Regions from separate parts of the Streptomyces sp. NPDC102278 genome, predicted to be linked through region 1. Evidence: predicted binding sites of a transcription regulator. Region 1 holds the regulator's gene; the other holds the start of a gene.
The links. Region 1 encodes HrcA, which represses chaperone genes, less so after heat shock. Its sites were predicted from a motif close to TTNGCACTCNGNNNNNCNGAGTGCNAA; they were not measured.
Positions count from the first base shown of each region.

Region 2: a site for HrcA is predicted at 3,488-3,514, ahead of ACIRO3_RS20795 (FmdB family zinc ribbon protein). Genes of this name have one in related genera too.

Region 1 covers NZ_JBIWLV010000003.1:346,642-355,394, reverse strand. Annotated here, with positions in the region: gene dnaJ (molecular chaperone DnaJ) at 1-1,116, opposite strand, end outside; gene hrcA (heat-inducible transcriptional repressor HrcA) at 1,117-2,133, opposite strand; gene ACIRO3_RS10635 (MBL fold metallo-hydrolase) at 2,295-3,026, shown strand; gene ACIRO3_RS10630 (DUF3097 domain-containing protein) at 3,054-3,851, shown strand; gene hemW (radical SAM family heme chaperone HemW) at 3,856-5,088, opposite strand; gene ACIRO3_RS10620 (AMP-dependent synthetase/ligase) at 5,156-7,048, opposite strand; gene lepA (translation elongation factor 4) at 7,322-8,753, opposite strand, start outside.
Region 2 covers NZ_JBIWLV010000008.1:150,995-159,747, reverse strand. Annotated here, with positions in the region: gene ACIRO3_RS20805 (potassium/proton antiporter) at 83-1,591, shown strand; partial or broken gene ACIRO3_RS20800 (MFS transporter) at 2,023-3,294, shown strand; gene ACIRO3_RS20795 (FmdB family zinc ribbon protein) at 3,525-3,827, shown strand; gene ACIRO3_RS20790 (S-methyl-5'-thioadenosine phosphorylase) at 3,905-4,738, shown strand; gene ACIRO3_RS20785 (hypothetical protein) at 5,010-5,450, shown strand; gene mscL (large conductance mechanosensitive channel protein MscL) at 5,574-6,161, shown strand; gene ACIRO3_RS20775 (hypothetical protein) at 6,172-6,417, opposite strand; gene ACIRO3_RS20770 (NarK family nitrate/nitrite MFS transporter) at 6,455-7,882, opposite strand; gene ACIRO3_RS20765 (hypothetical protein) at 7,885-8,253, opposite strand; gene ACIRO3_RS20760 (ubiquinol-cytochrome c reductase iron-sulfur subunit) at 8,250-8,753, opposite strand, start outside.

The DNA of each region.
Region 1 (8,753 bases):
GAGGCGGCTGAACAGACCCTGCTGGCCCGGCGCGAACTGGCCCATCGGCCGCTCCTCGCCGCGCAGCTTCGCCAGTTGGCGCAGCAGGTCCTCCTGCTGGGCGTCCAGCTTGCCGGGGGTGGTGACCTCGACGTGGACGATCAGGTCGCCCCGCCCGCCGCCGCGCAGGTGCGTGACGCCGCGCCCGTGCAGCGGGATCGCCTGACCGGAGCCGGTGCCGGGCCGGATGTCGATCTCCTCCAGGCCGTCCAGCGTCTCCAGCGGGCATTTGGTGCCCAGGGCCGCCGCCGTCATGGGGAGGGTGACCGTGCAGTGCAGGTCGTCCCCGCGCCGCTGGAAGGTCGGGTGCGGCAGCTCGTGGATCTCCACGTACAGGTCGCCGGCGGGGCCGCCGCCGGGGCCGACCTCGCCCTCGCCCGCGAGCTGGATGCGGGTGCCGTTCTCGACACCGGCGGGGATCTTGACCGTGAGGCTGCGGCGGGACCGCACCCGGCCGTCGCCCGCGCACTCGGGGCACGGGGTGGGGACCACGGTGCCGAAGCCCTGACACTGCGGGCAGGGCCGCGAGGTCATGACCTGGCCCAGGAAGGACCGGGTGACCTGCGAGACCTCACCGCGACCGCGACACATGTCACACGTCTGCGCCGAGGTGCCGGGGGCGGCGCCCTCACCGGAGCAGGTCGTGCAGACGACGGCCGTGTCGACCTGGATGTCCTTGGTCGTCCCGAAGGCCGCCTCGTCCAGTTCGAGGTCGAGGCGGATCATGGCGTCCTGGCCCCGGCGGGTCCGCGAGCGCGGTCCGCGCTGCTGGGACTGGCCGAAGAAGGCGTCCATGATGTCGGAGAAGTTGCCGAAGCCACCCGCTCCGAAGCCACCCGCTCCGCCGCCGCCGCCCGAGGAGGACAGCGGGTCGCCGCCGAGGTCGTGGACCTGCTTCTTCTGCGGGTCCGAGAGCACCTCGTAGGCCGCGTTGATCTCCTTGAAGCGCTCTTGCGTCTTCGGGTCCGGATTCACGTCCGGGTGGAGTTCGCGCGCGAGGCGACGGAAGGCCTTCTTGATCTCGTCCTGCGATGCGTCGCGGCGCACGCCGAGAACGGCGTAGTAGTCCGTGGCCACTTACGACTCCGCCAGGATCTGTCCGACGTAACGTGCCACTGCGCGTACCGCTCCCATCGTTCCGGGGTAGTCCATGCGGGTCGGTCCGACCACGCCGAGTTTGGCGACTGCTTCGCCGCCCGAACCGTAGCCGACCGAGACGACGGACGTGGAGTTCAGTCCCTCGTAGGCATTCTCATGCCCGATCTTCACGGCCATCCCCGACTCGTTGGCCTCGCCCAGCAGCTTGAGGAGCACGACCTGCTCCTCCAGTGCTTCGAGGACGGGCCTGATCGTCAGGGGAAAGTCATGTCCGAACCGTGTGAGGTTGGCGGTGCCGCCGATCATCAGCCGCTCCTCCGCCTCCTCCACGAGCGTTTCGAGAAGGGTGTCGAGGACGGCCTTGACCGTCGCCCGGTCCTCGCTCTCGAAGGACTCCGGAAGGTCCTGTACCAGGGGCGGCACGTCGGTGAACCGACGGCCGACGACCCGGCTGTTGAGCCGCGCCCGCAGATCTGCGAGCGAGGTGTCCCCGAAGGGCGTCTGGCAGTCGACCAGCCGCTGCTCGACCCGCCCGGTGTCCGTGATCAGCACGAGCATCAGGCGCGCGGGCGCCAGCGACAGCAGCTCGACGTGCCGGACGGTGGAGCGGGTCAGCGACGGGTACTGCACCACGGCGACCTGCCGGGTGAGCTGGGCGAGCAGCCGTACCGTGCGCCCCACGACGTCGTCGAGGTCGACGGCGCCGTCGAGGAAGTTCTGGATGGCCCGCCGCTCCGGGGTGGACAGTGGTTTGACCCCCGCCAGCCTGTCCACGAAGAGCCGGTAGCCCTTGTCGGTGGGGATCCGACCGGCGCTGGTGTGGGGTTGGGCGATGTAGCCCTCGTCCTCCAGCAGCGCCATGTCGTTGCGCACGGTGGCGGGCGAGACGCCGAGGCGGTGCCGCTCGGTGAGCGCCTTGGAGCCGACCGGCTCCTCCGTCCCGACGTAGTCCTGGACGATGGCGCGCAGCACCTCGAGTCTGCGTTCGCTGAGCATCGCGCACACCTCCAGATGCGGTCGGTCGTCTTCGGTCGTCGGTCGGTCCCTTGCGGGCCTTGTTGGCACTCTGCGCTTTCGAGTGCCAGAGATCCCCCGGTCAGTGTACGGCCGGGTGGTACGCGGGAGGCAAGGGCGGCCCGCCAGGGTAGCGTCGCGGCATGGACGTGCAATGGGAAGAGGCGGGCTGGGAACGGCTGACCGGACGGGTCGGAAGGCGTCGATTGCCGGTGTGGGACTGCACCGTGGGGCTGGTGGTGGGCGACGATTCGGTTCTTCTCGTCGACCCCGGTTCGTGCGTGCGGGAGGGTGCGCGGGTGCGGGCCGAGGCGGAGCGGCTGACCGGCCGGCACGTGACCCATATCGCATTCACGCACGGACATTTCGACCACGTTCTGGGCGGCTCCGTGTTCGCGGGCGCCGAGTTCCACGGCGCGGTCGGCCTGGACAAGGTGCTGTCGACGCCCACGGGCCGCGAGGAACTGCGGCAGAGCGCGACCGCGCAGGGGCTGGACGCGGCGGAGGCGGCGGAGGCCGCCGACCTGGTCGTGGCGCCGGGACACCCGGTGTCGGGCGAGCGGACGCTGGACCTGGGCGCCGTACAGGTGCTGCTCGCGAACCTCGGTCCCGCGCACTCCCAGCACGACCTGGCGGTCTTCGTGCCGGGCGAACGGGAGGTCGTCTTCTGCGGGGACCTGGTCGAGGAGTCGGGTGAACCCCAGGCCGGCTCGGACGCGGTGCCCGGGCAATGGCCGGCCGCCCTGGACCGGCTGCTCTCGCTGGGCGGTGACGACGCGCTGTACGTGCCGGGTCACGGAGCGGTGGTGGACGCGGCCTTCGTCCGTGCGCAACGCGACACACTGGCAACGAGGTTCGGCGTGTCGGGGGCGTGAGCCCGGGCTCTCTCGTACGGTCGCCGGATGCGTGAGTACTCCCCCGACCTGACTCCGCCGTGGAAGCGCGCCAAGGCCGTGCCCGAGGTGCCGGCGGACCCCGACCTGGTGGTCGAGGTGGCCGGTACGGACTTCTGCGGCGCGGTGGTGTCCTGCGAGGCCGGCACGGTGACCCTGGAGGACCGCTTCGGCAAGCGGCGGGTGTTCCCGCTGGAGCCGCGCGGCTTCCTGCTGGACGGGGCGGTGGTCACCCTGACCCGCCCGTCCCGTGCCCCGGCCGCCCCGGCCCGTACGGCCTCGGGCTCCCTCGCCGTACCGGGGGCCCGGGCCAGGGTGGCCCGGGCGGGCCGGATCTACGTGGAGGGCCGCCACGACGCCGAGCTGGTGGAGCGGGTCTGGGGCGACGACCTGCGCATCGAGGGCGTGGTCGTGGAGTACCTGGAGGGCATCGACGACCTGCCGACGATCGTGGCGGACTTCGCGCCGGCCGCGGACGCCCGGTTGGGCGTCCTGGTGGACCACCTGGTGCCGGGGTCCAAGGAGTCCCGGATCGCGGCCGAGGTGACCTCCCCGCACGTCCTGATCGTCGGCCACCCCTACGTGGACGTCTGGCAGGCGGTGAAACCGTCCGCCCTGGGGATCGCGGCCTGGCCGGTGGTCCCGCGCGGGGAGGACTGGAAGACGGGCGTCTGCCGGGCGCTGGGCTGGCCGCCGAACACGGGCGCCGCCTGGCAGCACATCCTGTCCAAGGTGACCTCGTACCGCGATCTGGAGCCGACCCTGCTGGGAGCGGTGGAGCACCTGATCGACCACGTCACGGCCTGACGCGTCAGTCCACCAGGTCCCGGACCACCGCGTCGGCCAGCAGCCGCCCCCGCAGGGTCAGCACGGCGCTGCCGGCCTCGTACGGGCCGGGGGCCAGCAGTCCGTCCGCCAGGGCGCGTCGGGACGCCGCCAGGCCCGCGGGGGCCAGCAGCGACAGCGGGACGCCGTCCACGAGCCGCAGTTCCAGCAGGATCCGCTCGACCCGGCGGTCCTCGTCCGACAGGAGCTCCCGCCCCGCGCCCGGGGACCGGCCCTCGGCCAGCGCCGCGGCGTAGGCGCCGGGGTGCTTCACGTTCCACCAGCGCACCCCGCCCACGTGCGAGTGGGCCCCGGGGCCGGCGCCCCACCAGTCGGCGCCGCGCCAGTACAGCTCGTTGTGCAGGCAGCGCCCGGCGTCGGAGGTGGCCCAGTTCGACACCTCGTACCAGGAGTAGCCGGCCTCGGCCATCACCGAGTCGGCGATCAGGTACCGGTCGGCGTGCACGTCGTCGTCCGTCATCGGGACCTCGCCGCGGCGGATCCGTCGGGCCAGCTGCGTGCCCTCCTCCACGATCAGCGCGTACGCGCTGATGTGGTCCGGCCCGGCCCCCAGCGCGGCCGCCAGCGTCGCCCGCCAGTCCTCGTCGGACTCGCCGGGCGTGCCGTAGATCAGGTCGAGGTTCACGTGCTCGAAACCGGCCGCCCGCGCCTCCGCGACGCACGCCTCGGGGCGCCCGGGCGTGTGGGTGCGGTCGAGCACCTTCAGGACGTGCTGTTTGGCGCTCTGCATGCCGAAGGAGACCCGGTTGAAGCCGCCCGCGCGCAGTTCCGCGAGGTAGCGCGGATCCACCGACTCCGGGTTGGCCTCGGTGGTGATCTCGGCGTCCTCGGCCAGCTCGAACTCGTCCCGGATCGCGGCGAGCATCCGCACGAGGTCCCCGGCGGGCAGCAGGGTGGGCGTGCCGCCGCCGACGAACACGGTACGGACGGCCCGCGGGTCGTCCCCGAGGACCTTGCGCGCCAGCCTGACCTCGTCGATCAGGGTGTCGGCGTAGTTCTCGCGGGAGGCGAGCACGCCGCCGGTACCCCGCAGCTCGGTGGCCGTGTAGGTGTTGAAGTCGCAGTACCCGCAGCGCGTGGCGCAGTACGGGACGTGCAGGTAGAAGCCGAGCGGCCGCTCGCCGGCGCCCGCCAGGGCGTGCGACGGCAGCGAGCCGTCTTCGGGCATGGGTTCACCGTCGGGCAGTGCGGAAGGCATGAGCCCATTGTCCCGCACCGCCCGAAGGTCGTTTACGCTCCGCGACCGCGACCGCCGCGGCGGGGGGCTACGCCTCGTTCGAGCCCGAGTACATCTCGTCGATGAGGTACTTGAACTCGCGCTCCACGACCGGCCGCTTGAGCTTGAGGCTCGGGGTGAGGTCGCCGTGCTCGACGTCGAGGTCGCGGGGCAGCAGCCGGAACTGCTTGACCGTCTGCCAGCGCTGGAGGCCCTCGTTGAGGGTCTGCACGTAGGTCTCGACGAGCCGTACCGTCTCCGGCGCGGCCACGACCTCGGCGTACGTCTTGCCCTCCAGGCCGTGATCGGCGGCCCAGGTCAGGATGGCGGGTCCGTCGAGGGCGATCAGCGCGGAGCAGAAGTTCCGGTCGGCGCCGTGCACCACGATGCTGGACACGTACGGGCAGATCGCCTTGAACCGGCCCTCGATCTCGGCCGGGGCGACGTACTTGCCGCCCGAGGTCTTGATCAGGTCCTTCTTGCGGTCGGTGATGCGCAGGAAGCCGTCCGGGGAGAGCTCGCCGATGTCTCCGGTGTGCAGCCAGCCGTCGGCCTCCAGCACCTCGGCGGTCTTGTCCGGCAGTCCGTGGTAGCCCTGCATGATGCCGGGGCCGCGCAGCAGGATCTCGCCGTCGTCGGCGATGCGGACCTCGGTGCCGGGGAGCGGCTTGCCGACGGTGCCGGTGCGGTAGGCCTCGCCGGGGTTGACGAAGGAGGCCGCGCTGGACTCCGTGAGGCCGTAGCCCTCCAGGATGTGGATGCCGGCGCCGGCGAAGAAGTAGCCGATGTCGGGGGCGAGGGCCGCGGAGCCGGAGATCGCGGCGCGCAGCTTTCCGCCGAAGGCGTCGCGGAGCTTGGAGAAGACGAGCGCGTCGGCGACCTTGTGCCGGGTGGCGAGGCCGAGGGGGACGGACGCGTTGCCGGTGCGCCGGAAGTTGTCCTGGCTGACCTTGGCGTACTCGCGGGCAACGCCGGCCGCCCACATGAAGATCTTGTACTTGGCCCCGCCGGCGGCGCGCGCCTTGCCCGCGGCGCCGTTGTAGACCTTCTCGAAGATGCGCGGGACGGCCGCCATGTAGGTCGGCTGCACGATCGGCAGATTCTCGATGATCTTGTCGATCCGGCCGTCGATGGCGGTGACGTGGCCGACCTCGATCTGGCCGGAGGTCAGCACCTTGCCGAAGACGTGCGCGAGCGGCAGCCACAGGTACTGGACGTCGTCCGAGTTGATCATGCCGGTCGCGACGGTGGCCTTGGCCATGTACGACCAGTTGTCGTGCGGCAGCCGCACGCCCTTGGGGCGGCCGGTGGTGCCGGAGGTGTAGATCAGGGTGGCGAGCTGGTCGGCGGTGATCGCCCCGATCCGCTCCTTGATCGCCTCGGGGTGCTTGGCGAGGTACTCCCTGCCGCGCGCCTCCAGGTCGGCGAGGGAGAGCACCCAGCCCTCGGGGTCCGTGTCGTGCGCGACGGCGTCCTCGGCCTCCAGCACCACGACATGGGCGAGGCGGGGCAGGTCACCGCGGTGGGCGCGGGCCTTGGCCAGCTGCTTGGCGTCCTCGGCGATCAGCACCCGACTCTCGGAGTCGGCGAGGATGAACGCCGATTCCTCGCCGTTGGTGCTCGGGTAGATGGTGGTGGTCGCGGCGCCGGCGCACATCACGCCGAGGTCGGCCAGGATCCACTCGACCCGGGTGTTGGAGGCGAGCGCGACCCGGTCCTCCGACTGGAGTCCGAGGTCCGCGAGGCCGGCGGCGATGGCGAACACCCGCTCGGCCGCCTGTCCCCAACTGAGCGACTTCCAGTCGTCGGGTCCCCCCGAGCCGCCGGCCGCGGGGACCGGATAGCGGTAGGCCTCGGCGTTCGGCGTGGCCGCGACGCGCTCAAGGAAGAGGGCCGCCACGGTGGGCGGGCGGTTCTCGATCAAGGTCTGTGTGTCGCTCACGACATCCTCCGGACCGGTCCACGCGGCAGGGCGTGGGCGTGGGGCGCTTGGGACGGGCGGGTGGGGACCTGCGCGTTACGGCTGGCGAGTTTGTGACTGGCGAGTAACCATCAAGCAGTGATCAGACTAGAGGCCGCCCGCCCGACGCGTAAGAGGCGGCGAGCGGCCGGTTCATAACGAAACGGGCCCCCATGCGTGTGCATGTGGGCCCGTTTCTCACGACATGGGACGGGCGCGCTTCTTGACCCGCGCTTTACACCCGTCCGGCGTCCGCTACTTCTTCTTGCCGGACTCGTCGCTGGAGAGGACGGCGATGAAGGCCTCCTGCGGGACCTCCACGGAGCCGACCATCTTCATCCGCTTCTTGCCTTCCTTCTGCTTCTCCAGCAGCTTCCGCTTACGGGAGATGTCACCGCCGTAGCACTTGGCGAGGACGTCCTTGCGGATGGCGCGGATGGTCTCGCGGGCGATGACCCGGGAGCCGACGGCCGCCTGGATCGGGATCTCGAAGGCCTGCCGCGGGATGAGCTCGCGCAGCTTGGCCACGAGGCGCACGCCGTAGGCGTAGGCCGCGTCCTTGTGCGTGACGGCGGAGAAGGCGTCGACCTTGTCGCCGTGCAGCAGGATGTCGACCTTGACCAGTCCGGAGGCCTGCTCGCCGGTGGGCTCGTAGTCCAGGGAGGCGTAGCCGCGCGTCTTGGACTTCAGCTGGTCGAAGAAGTCGAACACGATCTCCGCGAGGGGGAGCGTGTAGCGGATCTCGACCCGGTCCTCGGAGAGGTAGTCCATCCCGAGGAGCGTGCCGCGGCGCTGCTGGCACAGCTCCATGATCGCGCCGATGAACTCGGAGGGCGCGAGCAGCGTGGCCCGCACGACCGGCTCGAACACGTCCGAGATCTTGCCCTCGGGGAACTCGCTCGGGTTGGTGACGCTGACCTCCTTGCCGTCCTCCAGGACGACCCGGTAGACCACGTTGGGCGCGGTGGCGATCAGGTCGAGGCCGAACTCGCGCTCCAGCCGCTCGCGCACCACGTCCAGGTGCAGCAGGCCGAGGAAGCCGACGCGGAAACCGAAGCCCAGCGCCGCCGAGGTCTCCGGCTCGTAGACGAGCGCGGCGTCGTTGAGCTGGAGCTTGTCCAGGGCCTCGCGCAGGTCCGGGTAGTCAGAACCGTCGAGCGGGTACAGGCCCGAGAAGACCATCGGCCGCGGGTCCTTGTAGCCGCCGAGCGCCTCGGTGGCGCCGTTGTGCAGGCTGGTGATGGTGTCACCGACCTTGGACTGACGGACGTCCTTCACGCCGGTGATGATGTAGCCGACCTCGCCGACGCCGATGCCGTCGGAGGGGGTCATCTCCGGGGAGGAGACGCCGATCTCCAACAGCTCGTGGGTCGCGCCGGTGGACATCATCCGGATGCGCTCGCGCTTGTTGAGCTGACCGTCCACGACACGGACGTAGGTGACGACACCGCGGTACGAGTCGTAGACCGAGTCGAAGATCATGGCGCGGGCGGGGGCGTCCTTGGGGCCGACCGGGGCCGGAACCGTGGCCACGATCTTGTCGAGCAGCGCGTCCACGCCGAGCCCGGTCTTCGCGGAGACCCGCAGCACGTCCTCGGGCTGGCAGCCGACCAGGTTCGCGAGCTCCTCGGCGAACTTCTCCGGCTGGGCGGCCGGCAGGTCGATCTTGTTCAGCACCGGGACGATC
Region 2 (8,753 bases), on a different contig from region 1:
AAGGTAACGAAGTACTTGCCGGACGCGCCCCGGGAGGAACGATCCGTCGGTCCAACGGGCGCTCTGAGGAAAGGGCCGCCCGCTGACTGTCCACACGCTCAATGAGCTACTGCTGGTCTGCTCGCTCGTGCTGCTCGTCGCCGTCGCGGCGGTGCGCATCTCCTCACGCAGCGGCCTTCCCAGCCTGCTCATCTACCTCGGCATAGGCATCGCGATAGGCCAGGACGGGATCGGCAACGTCGTCTTCGACAACGCCGAACTGACCCAGGTCATCGGCTATGCCGCGCTCGTCGTCATCCTCGCCGAGGGCGGTCTGGGCACCAAGTGGAAAGAGATCAAACCGGCTCTGCCGGCGGCGATCTCACTGTCTCTGGTCGGCGTCGCGATCAGCGTCGGCGTCACGGCTGCGGGGGCGCACTACCTGGTCGGCCTCGAATGGCGGCAGGCCCTCCTGATCGGCGCGGTCGTCTCCTCGACGGACGCCGCGGCCGTCTTCTCCGTACTGCGCAAGGTTCCGCTCCCCTCCCGGATCACGGGTGTGCTGGAGGCGGAGTCCGGCTTCAACGACGCTCCCGTGGTCATCCTGGTGGTCGCCTTCGCGACGGTCGGCCCCGTGGACCCGTGGTACGTACTGATCGGCGAGATCGCCCTGGAACTGGCGATCGGCGCCGCGATCGGCCTGGCGGTCGGCTTCCTCGGCTCGTACGGACTGCGGCACGTGGCGCTCCCCGCCTCGGGCCTCTACCCGATCGCCGTGATGGCCATCGCCATCACCGCGTACGCGGCCGGCGCCATGGCGCACGGCTCCGGCTTCCTCGCGGTGTACCTGGCCGCCATGGTGCTCGGGAACGCGAAGCTGCCGCACTGGCCGGCCACCCGCGGGTTCGCCGACGGACTCGGCTGGATCGCGCAGATCGGCATGTTCGTGCTGCTCGGCCTGCTGGTCACCCCGCACGAGCTGGTCCACGACTTCTGGCCGGCGGTGATCATCGGGTTGGTGCTGACGATGGTGGCGCGGCCGCTGGAGGTCTTCGTCTCCCTCCTGCCGTTCCGCCTCCCCTGGCAGGAACAGGCCCTGATGTCGTGGGCGGGCCTGCGCGGGGCCGTGCCCATCATCCTGGCGACCATTCCGATGGTCTCCGGGATCGAGGGCAGCGAGCGGGTCTTCAACATCGTCTTCGTGCTCGTCGTCGTCTACACCCTGGTGCAGGGGCCGACCCTGCCCTGGCTGGCGCGCAAGCTGAAGCTCGGGGACACCGACGAGAGCGCCGCCGACCTGGGCATCGAGTCGGCGCCGCTGGAGAAGCTGCGCGGGCACCTGCTGTCGTTCGCGATCCCGCCCGCCTCGCGGATGCACGGCGTGGAGGTCAGCGAGCTGCGCCTGCCGGCGGGGGCCTCGGTCACGCTGGTGGTCCGGGACGCGAAGAGCTTCGTACCGGCGCCCTCCACCGTGCTGCGACGCGGGGACGAGCTGCTGGTGGTGGCGACGGACCCGGTGCGGGACGCGGCGGAGGCGCGGCTGCGTGCGGTGGCGCGGGGCGGCAAGCTCGCGGGCTGGCTGGGGACGGGCGAGGGGCACGCGCGAAGGTGAACGCCGCGGGAGCCGCGGGATCGGGCGCCGCGAAAGTGGACGATTCACGCGAGGTCGACGTTAGAGTGACGTTCTAATTCGGCCATTTTCGGGGGAGTATGCCCCACTAGATCCCCATATTCAGGGGTTTTGGAATGCGAAGTTCCAGTTAATCCCAGGTGAAGGCACTACCTGTCGCCGTAATCACAGGGCGTGATAGGGAATCCCCCTGTACGATGAAGGCACACCACATCGAACCAACTCTGCCTGACGCAGAGCTGGCGCGACCGCAAAGCGGCCGTGGCACCCTCCCGCAGTGGGCGCCCAGGTATCACTCGGTTCTGCGCAAGAGGACAGCTCTCGGGGCTCCCACATGTACGGGTGCGATCGCTCACAAGGTGATGCATCGTCCGCAGTCGGGGAGTTCTACCAGGCAGCGGAAAGGCCAGGCCGTGACATCCGCGGTCACGACCGACACGTCCGCCCGCCCCGGCTACGGACAACTCCTGCGCACTCCCGGCGCCCTCGGCTTCCTGCTCCCGGGCTTCGCCGCCCGACTGCCCTTCGGCATGCTGACCATCAGCATCCTGCTGCTCGTCCAGCACACCACCGGCTCCTACGCCAACGCCGGCATCGTCGCCGCCGTCACCGGCATCTCCATGGCGCTGTGCGCCCCCGTGATGGGCAACCTCACCGACCGCCACGGCCAGAGCGCCGTCCTGCTGCCGGTCGTCCTGATCCACTCCGCCGCCGTCACCGGCCTGGCCGCACTGGCCCTGGCCGGCGCGCCGATCTGGGCGCTCGCCGCCGCCGCGATCCCCGCCGGCGCCTCGGTGCCGCAGGTCGGCCCGATGGTCCGGGCCCGCTGGGCCGCGAAGCTGGAGGGCTCGCCGCTGCTGCCGACGGCCGCCGCGTTCGAGTCCGTCACCGACGAGTTCACCTTCGTCGTCGGCCCGGTCCTCGCGACCGCGCTGTGCACCGGCATCCACCCCGCCGCCGGCCTGATCACCGAGGCCACCCTGAGCCTCCTCGGCGGACTGCTCTTCGCCGCGCAGCGTCGCACCCAGCCCCCGGCGCACGTCCAGGTCACCGGCGAGGCCAAGCGCGTCTCGGCCCTCACCTCCCCCGGCCTGCGCGTCCTGATCGTCGCCTTCCTCGGAATCGGCGCCGTCTTCGGCGGCATGCAGGTCTCCCTGGCCGCCTTCTCCAACGAGATCGGCAACCCGGGCGCCAACGGCCTGCTGTACGGCGTCTTCGCCGCGGGCAACATGATCGCCGGCATCGCCTGCGGCGCCATCGCCTGGAAGATCGGCCCGCGCCGCCGGCTGCTGTTCGGCTACATCGGCCTGACCGCCTTCGCCTCCCTGCTGTGGACCGCCGACTCGATGGTCCTGCTGGCCGCGCTCGGCCTGTTCGTCGGACTGTGCATCGCCCCGGCCCTGATCACCGGCTACACCATGGTCGAGTCGCTGATCCCGGCGAACGCCCGCACCGAGGCCTTCACCTGGCTCACCGGCGCGGTCGCCTTCGGGCAGGCCATCGCGGTGATCGTCGCCGGTCGACTGACCGACGCGCACGGTTCCTCGTACGGCTTCCTCGTGCCGCTGGCGGCCACCGCCCTGGCGCTGGTCACCCTGCTGGCCCTGCGGGCCAAGCTCGCGCCGAAGGCGCCGAGTCGGATCGTGAACGCCTCGTCCACCCACGAGAGCGCCGCGGAGACCGACCCGCGCGAGACCCCGGAGAACGCCGCCGGGACCGCCCCGGAGACGGCTTCCGCGACCGACCCGGAGACCGTCACGGACACCGCCGCCAGGCGGGGCCGGCAGCGTGATCTGACCAGCGTCTGAGCGTGGCCTGGGTCACCGCGCCCCGAGGACGGTGGACTGATCGGCCGGAATACGTCACCATGGAGCGTCGTTAGCACTCATTGAGTCAGAGTGCCAGGAGGAAATTCGTGCCGACCTACCAGTACCAGTGCACCGAGTGCGGTGAGGGCCTTGAGGCCGTGCAGAAGTTCACCGATGACGCACTGACCGTGTGCCCGAACTGCGACGGACGCCTGAAGAAGGTGTTCTCCGCGGTCGGCATCGTCTTCAAGGGTTCCGGTTTCTACCGGAACGACAGCCGCGGCGCCTCGTCGAGCAGCACCCCTGCCTCGAAGCCGGCGTCCACGTCGTCCACGCCCTCGACGGCTGCCGCCCCGGCCGCCTCGTCGTCCTCGACGTCCGGAGCCGGCAGCTCCACCTCGGCTGCCTGATCCCGTCAGTCTTCCGTAAGGCCCCGCCGCCCGCTCAGGGCAGCGGGGCCTCACGCATGCCCGGTTAGGGTGACGGCATGGCGAATGCAGAGATCGGTGTCATCGGCGGCTCGGGCTTCTACTCCTTCCTGGAGGACGTCACGGAGGTGCGGGTCGAGACCCCGTACGGGCCTCCCAGCGACTCCCTGTACGTGGGCGAGCTGGCCGGCCGGTCGGTGGCCTTCCTGCCGCGGCACGGGCGCAGCCACACCGTGCCCCCGCACAAGATCAACTACCGTGCGAACCTGTGGGCCCTGCGCTCGGTCGGCGTCCGACAGGTGCTCGGCCCCTGCGCGGTGGGCGGACTGCGGACCGAGTACGGTCCGGGCACGCTGCTCGTCCCCGACCAACTGGTCGACCGTACGAAGTCCCGCGCGCAGACCTTCTTCGACGGGGAGCCGCTGCCCGACGGCAGCGTCCCGAACGTCGTGCACACCACCTTCGCCGACCCGTACTGCCCCGTCGGCCGCGACGTGGCCCTGGCCGCGGCCCACGGGCGGGACTGGGAGCCCGTGGACGGCGGCACCATGGTCGTCATCGAGGGGCCTCGGTTCTCGACCCGGGCCGAGTCGCGCTGGCACGCCGCGGCGGGCTGGTCGGTGGTCGGCATGACGGGCCACCCGGAGGCCGTCCTCGCCCGCGAGCTGGGGCTCTGCTACACCTCCATGGCGCTGGTGACCGACCTGGACGCGGGCGCCGAGACGGGTGAGGGCGTGTCCCACACCGAGGTGCTCAGGGTGTTCGGCGAGAACGTCGGGCGCCTGCGCGAGGTCCTCTTCGACGCGGTGGCGGCCCTGCCCCCGACGGAGTCCCGCGCCTGCCTGTGCACGCACGCGCACGACGGCTGGGACCTGGGCATCGAACTGCCGTGACGGGTGGGCGGGGTGGGCAACCCGCACCTCGCCCCCCGGGTCCCCCGGGTCCCCCGTGGGGGTGAGGGAGTTGTCCACAACCTGGGGATCGTCCACAGGCGGGAGCGCGGACGGGCGGGACGGCGGATCGTGAGGGGTGTCCGGGCGTCGGCCCGGGCATCGGCACACGATCGACTCGGCGGTGTTCACCATGTCCAGGATTGCTTCCCAGCTTCCCGCTTCCTCCGCGTGTCCCCCCGCGCGTCCTGTCCCCCTCTTCCCGCCTCTTCGCGTGGGGCGGGGCGGGGACCGGCTGCGGCGCGCCCTGCGGCGCAGGCGACGGGCCGGCGCGGCCGGACTGGCCGTCGTGGCGGCCCTGTTGGCCGTGGGCGGGACGGAGGCCCGGGCCTCCCGCGGCGGCGCGCCACCCGAGGCGAAGCCACCGCCCGCGGTGGTGCGGATGGTGTCGGCCCCCGTGCGCATCGCGGACGCGGCGACCGTGCGGCTGTTGCGCCCCGGGGATCGGGTGGACGTGGTGGCGGCGGAGCGGGCGGGGCCGCCCCGGGTGGTGGCGGAGGCGGCCCGAGTCGCCCGGGTCCCCGATCCAGAGCCCGACCAGGGGGTCGGGGACGGCGCCGGCGGGGCCCTGGTGGTCCTCTCCGTGCCCCGGGAAACCGCGCGGGCACTCGTGGGAGCGGGCAGTGTGTCCCGGCTGGCGGTGACGTTGTGCTGAATCGCACACCCGCCCAGTCAAGTCACCTTGCGGTGGCGCCCGATTGGACACGCCGGGCCCGGACTGCCGTAGCTTTCGGAACCGTTGGTTCCGTGCTTTGTGGATGTGAAGAGAGGCTCAGTGGTGAGCGAGAAGAAGAAGGAGAGCGTCCTGGCAGGCTTCAAGGCCTTCCTGATGCGCGGCAACGTGGTCGACCTCGCGGTGGCCGTGGTCATCGGTGCGGCGTTCACCAACATCGTGAACTCCATCGTGAAGGGGATCATCAGCCCGCTGGTCGGCGCCGTCGGCACGAAGAACCTGGACGTCTACTCCTCGTGTCTGAAGGACACCTGTGGGGTCAACGCCAAGGGCGAGCCGACCGGCGTGAACATCATGTGGGGTTCCGTGCTGAACGCCACGCTGACCTTCCTGATCACCGCGGCCGTCGTGTACTTCCTGATGGTGCTGCCGATGGCGAAGTACCTCGCCAAGGTCGAGCAGCGTCGCAAGGCCAAGGAGGGCGTGCAGGAGACGATGGAGATCACCGAGCTGGTGGTCCTCAAGGAGATCCGGGACACCCTCGTGGCGCAGCGCACGTCGTCCGGCTCCGGCGCGGTCGACGGACATGGACCGGGCCAGGGGCAGGGCTACGCGCAGGGCTCCGGCTACGGCCAGGGCCCGGGTCACGGCCAGGGCTCCGGTTACGGGCAGGGGCGCGACGGCTCGCTCTGAGCCGGCCCGCTCACACGTGGTGCGGGGGCTTCTCGTCGAGGAAGCGGGCCAGGTCGGCCGCGCTTCCACCGGCGGGGGCCCGCTCGCCCCATCCCCGGTCGGTGTCGTCCGAGGACTGGCGGTCCAGCGGGTCGTCGAAGTCGAGCCTGGCCTTCGGCTTCGGCTTGACCTCGGGGGCAGCGGGGGCCGCGGGATCGGGCGCGGACACGGGCGCGTGGTGCGCGTCCTGCGGGTCGGAGGCGGGGGCGGTGCTCATGGTTCCAGGGTACGGCCGCCTCCGCCCCCGCCCCCGCTCAGCTGGGGGCTTCCGCGCCCTTGCGGGCGTAGAACCACCAGCACACGGCGAGGCAGGTGGCGTAGAAGCCGATGAACAACCACAGCGCGTTGGTCACCGCCATCGCGGCGAACATCGCGGGAATGAAGAAGAAGCCGTAGGCGGCGATCGCCGAGGAGAAGCCGGTGACGGCGCCGGCCTCCATCTCGGACTGCTTCATCGCGGCGTCCTGCGCCGCCGGGCCCTGGCCCTCGGCCGCCCGCATGTGCTGGTCCCGGAAGATCACCGGGATCTGCCGGAAGGTGGAGCCGTTGCCCAGCCCCGAGAAGGCGAAGGCCGCCAGGAAGCCGAGGAAGAAGGCCCAGAAGCTGCCCTGGTCACCGCCCGAGGGCAGGGCGAAGACCACGACCACCAGCGCGGCGGCCATGCCGACGAAGGACAGCATGGTGACCTTGGCGCCGCCCACCTTGTCGGCGAGCCACCCGCCCGCCCAGCGCATGAGGGCGCCGATGAAGGGGCCGATCCAGGCGTAGGTGGTGGCCTGGTAGCCCTGCGACTCGAAGTTGTTCTTGATCAGCAGCGGCAGGCCCGCCGCGAAGCCGATGAAGGACCCGAAAGTGCCGACGTAGAGCCAGGTCATCAACCAGTTGTGCTTGCGCTTGAAGATGATCTTCTGCTGGCTGAAGGGCGCCGAGGCCACCTTCAGGTCGTTCATCAGGAACCAGGCGAGCAACGCCATGATGACCAGCAGCGGCACCCACAGGAAGGCTCCGTTCTGGAGCCAGATGTCGGTGTTCTCCTTCGCGTCGCGCTGGGGGCCGCCCGCCGGCGCGCCCAGCACGGCCGCCGTGACCACCAGCGGGGCGACCAACTGGACCACGCTGACGCCGAGGTTGCCGAGTCCCCCGTTGAGGCCGTTGGCGCTGCCCTTCTCGCGTTTGGGGAAGAAGAAGCCGATGTTGGCCATGGAGGACGCGAAGTTCGCGCCGCCGATGCCGCAGACGGCCGCGATCAGCACGAGCTCCCAGTAGGGGGTCCCGGTGTCCTGGAGCGCGAAGCCCAGCCACAACATCGGTGCGACGAGGATCAGCGTGCTGAAGGCGGTGAACCGCCGCTCGCCGACGATCGGCCCGATGAAGGTGTACAGGATCCGGAAGGTTCCGCCGGTGATACCGGGGATGGCGGTCAGCCAGAACAGTTGCGACTTGGAGAAGGCGAAGCCGACGTCGTTCAGTTTGACGACGGTGACCGACCAGACCTGCCAGACGACGAAGCCGAGCATCAGCGCGGGGATCGAGACCCAGAGGTTGCGCTGGGCGACCTTGCGGCCGGTGGACTGCCAGAAGCCCTCGTCCTCGGGCCGCCAAGAGCCGATGGTGGCGCCGGGCTTGTAGGTGTCCGCGCGGTGCGGGCGCACCGCGTTCGGGGTGGGCGTGGGTATCGACATGGTCATCGGTCCTTCGGGTCGAGGAGCCACAGTGCGATCACGACGAGGAAAGACAGGACCAGGAATCCCGCTCCCCACCAGGCCGTGCCGGTGTTGCCCTCCATCCACTCGTTGACGGTCACGGTCAGGGCCCAGAGCTGGCCGATCACCACCGTGAGGGCCAGGGTGAGACGGGCGTTGAGCTTCGAGGACCGCTCCGGTTCCTGTTCGGTGCCGGCTCCCGGGCCGGGTCCGGTGTGCCGGACCCGGGGGTCGCCGTAACCGCTGGTGGAGCGGATCTGCGGATAGCGCTCGTGTACCGGCCGGTTGAGCCGGGGTTGGGCACTGCCCGGGTGGTACTCCGGACGCGGGGGCGGCTGCGGATCGCTCATGTGCGCCTGCTCTCGGCCGCGCGGGCGGTGCCGGGACAGCCCAGTCGCGCGGCGTCCAGCGGGTGGTCGTCACCGAACTGCCGGCACAAGGCGTCCTTGGCCGGCTCCCCCGACCGGGCGGTCGCGACGGCCCAGACGCTGCCGTCGGCCTGCTCGGTGAGGAAGATCTTGGGGAGGGGGCGGGGCGGCGGTCCCGCGGTCACCTCGCCGGTGCGGGCGTCGAAGACGCCCTCGTGGCAGGGGCAGTAGAGCTCCCCCTCGGGCCCCCGGTCCTCCCGCCACAGCACGCCGCACGCGAGGTGGGTACAGACGGCCGAGTAGCCGACGAGGCTGCCGTCGCCGAGCCGTACCGCGACGGCCCGGTCGTCGTCGCCGGGGAAGCGGAAGGCCACGGACTGGCCGGGCGCGAGTCGGTCGGTGACCTTCTTCGGTTCGGGCAGGCTCTCGCTGTCTCCGTGCCGGTGCAGGATGCCGGCGGCGACGCCGACGCCTCCGACGGC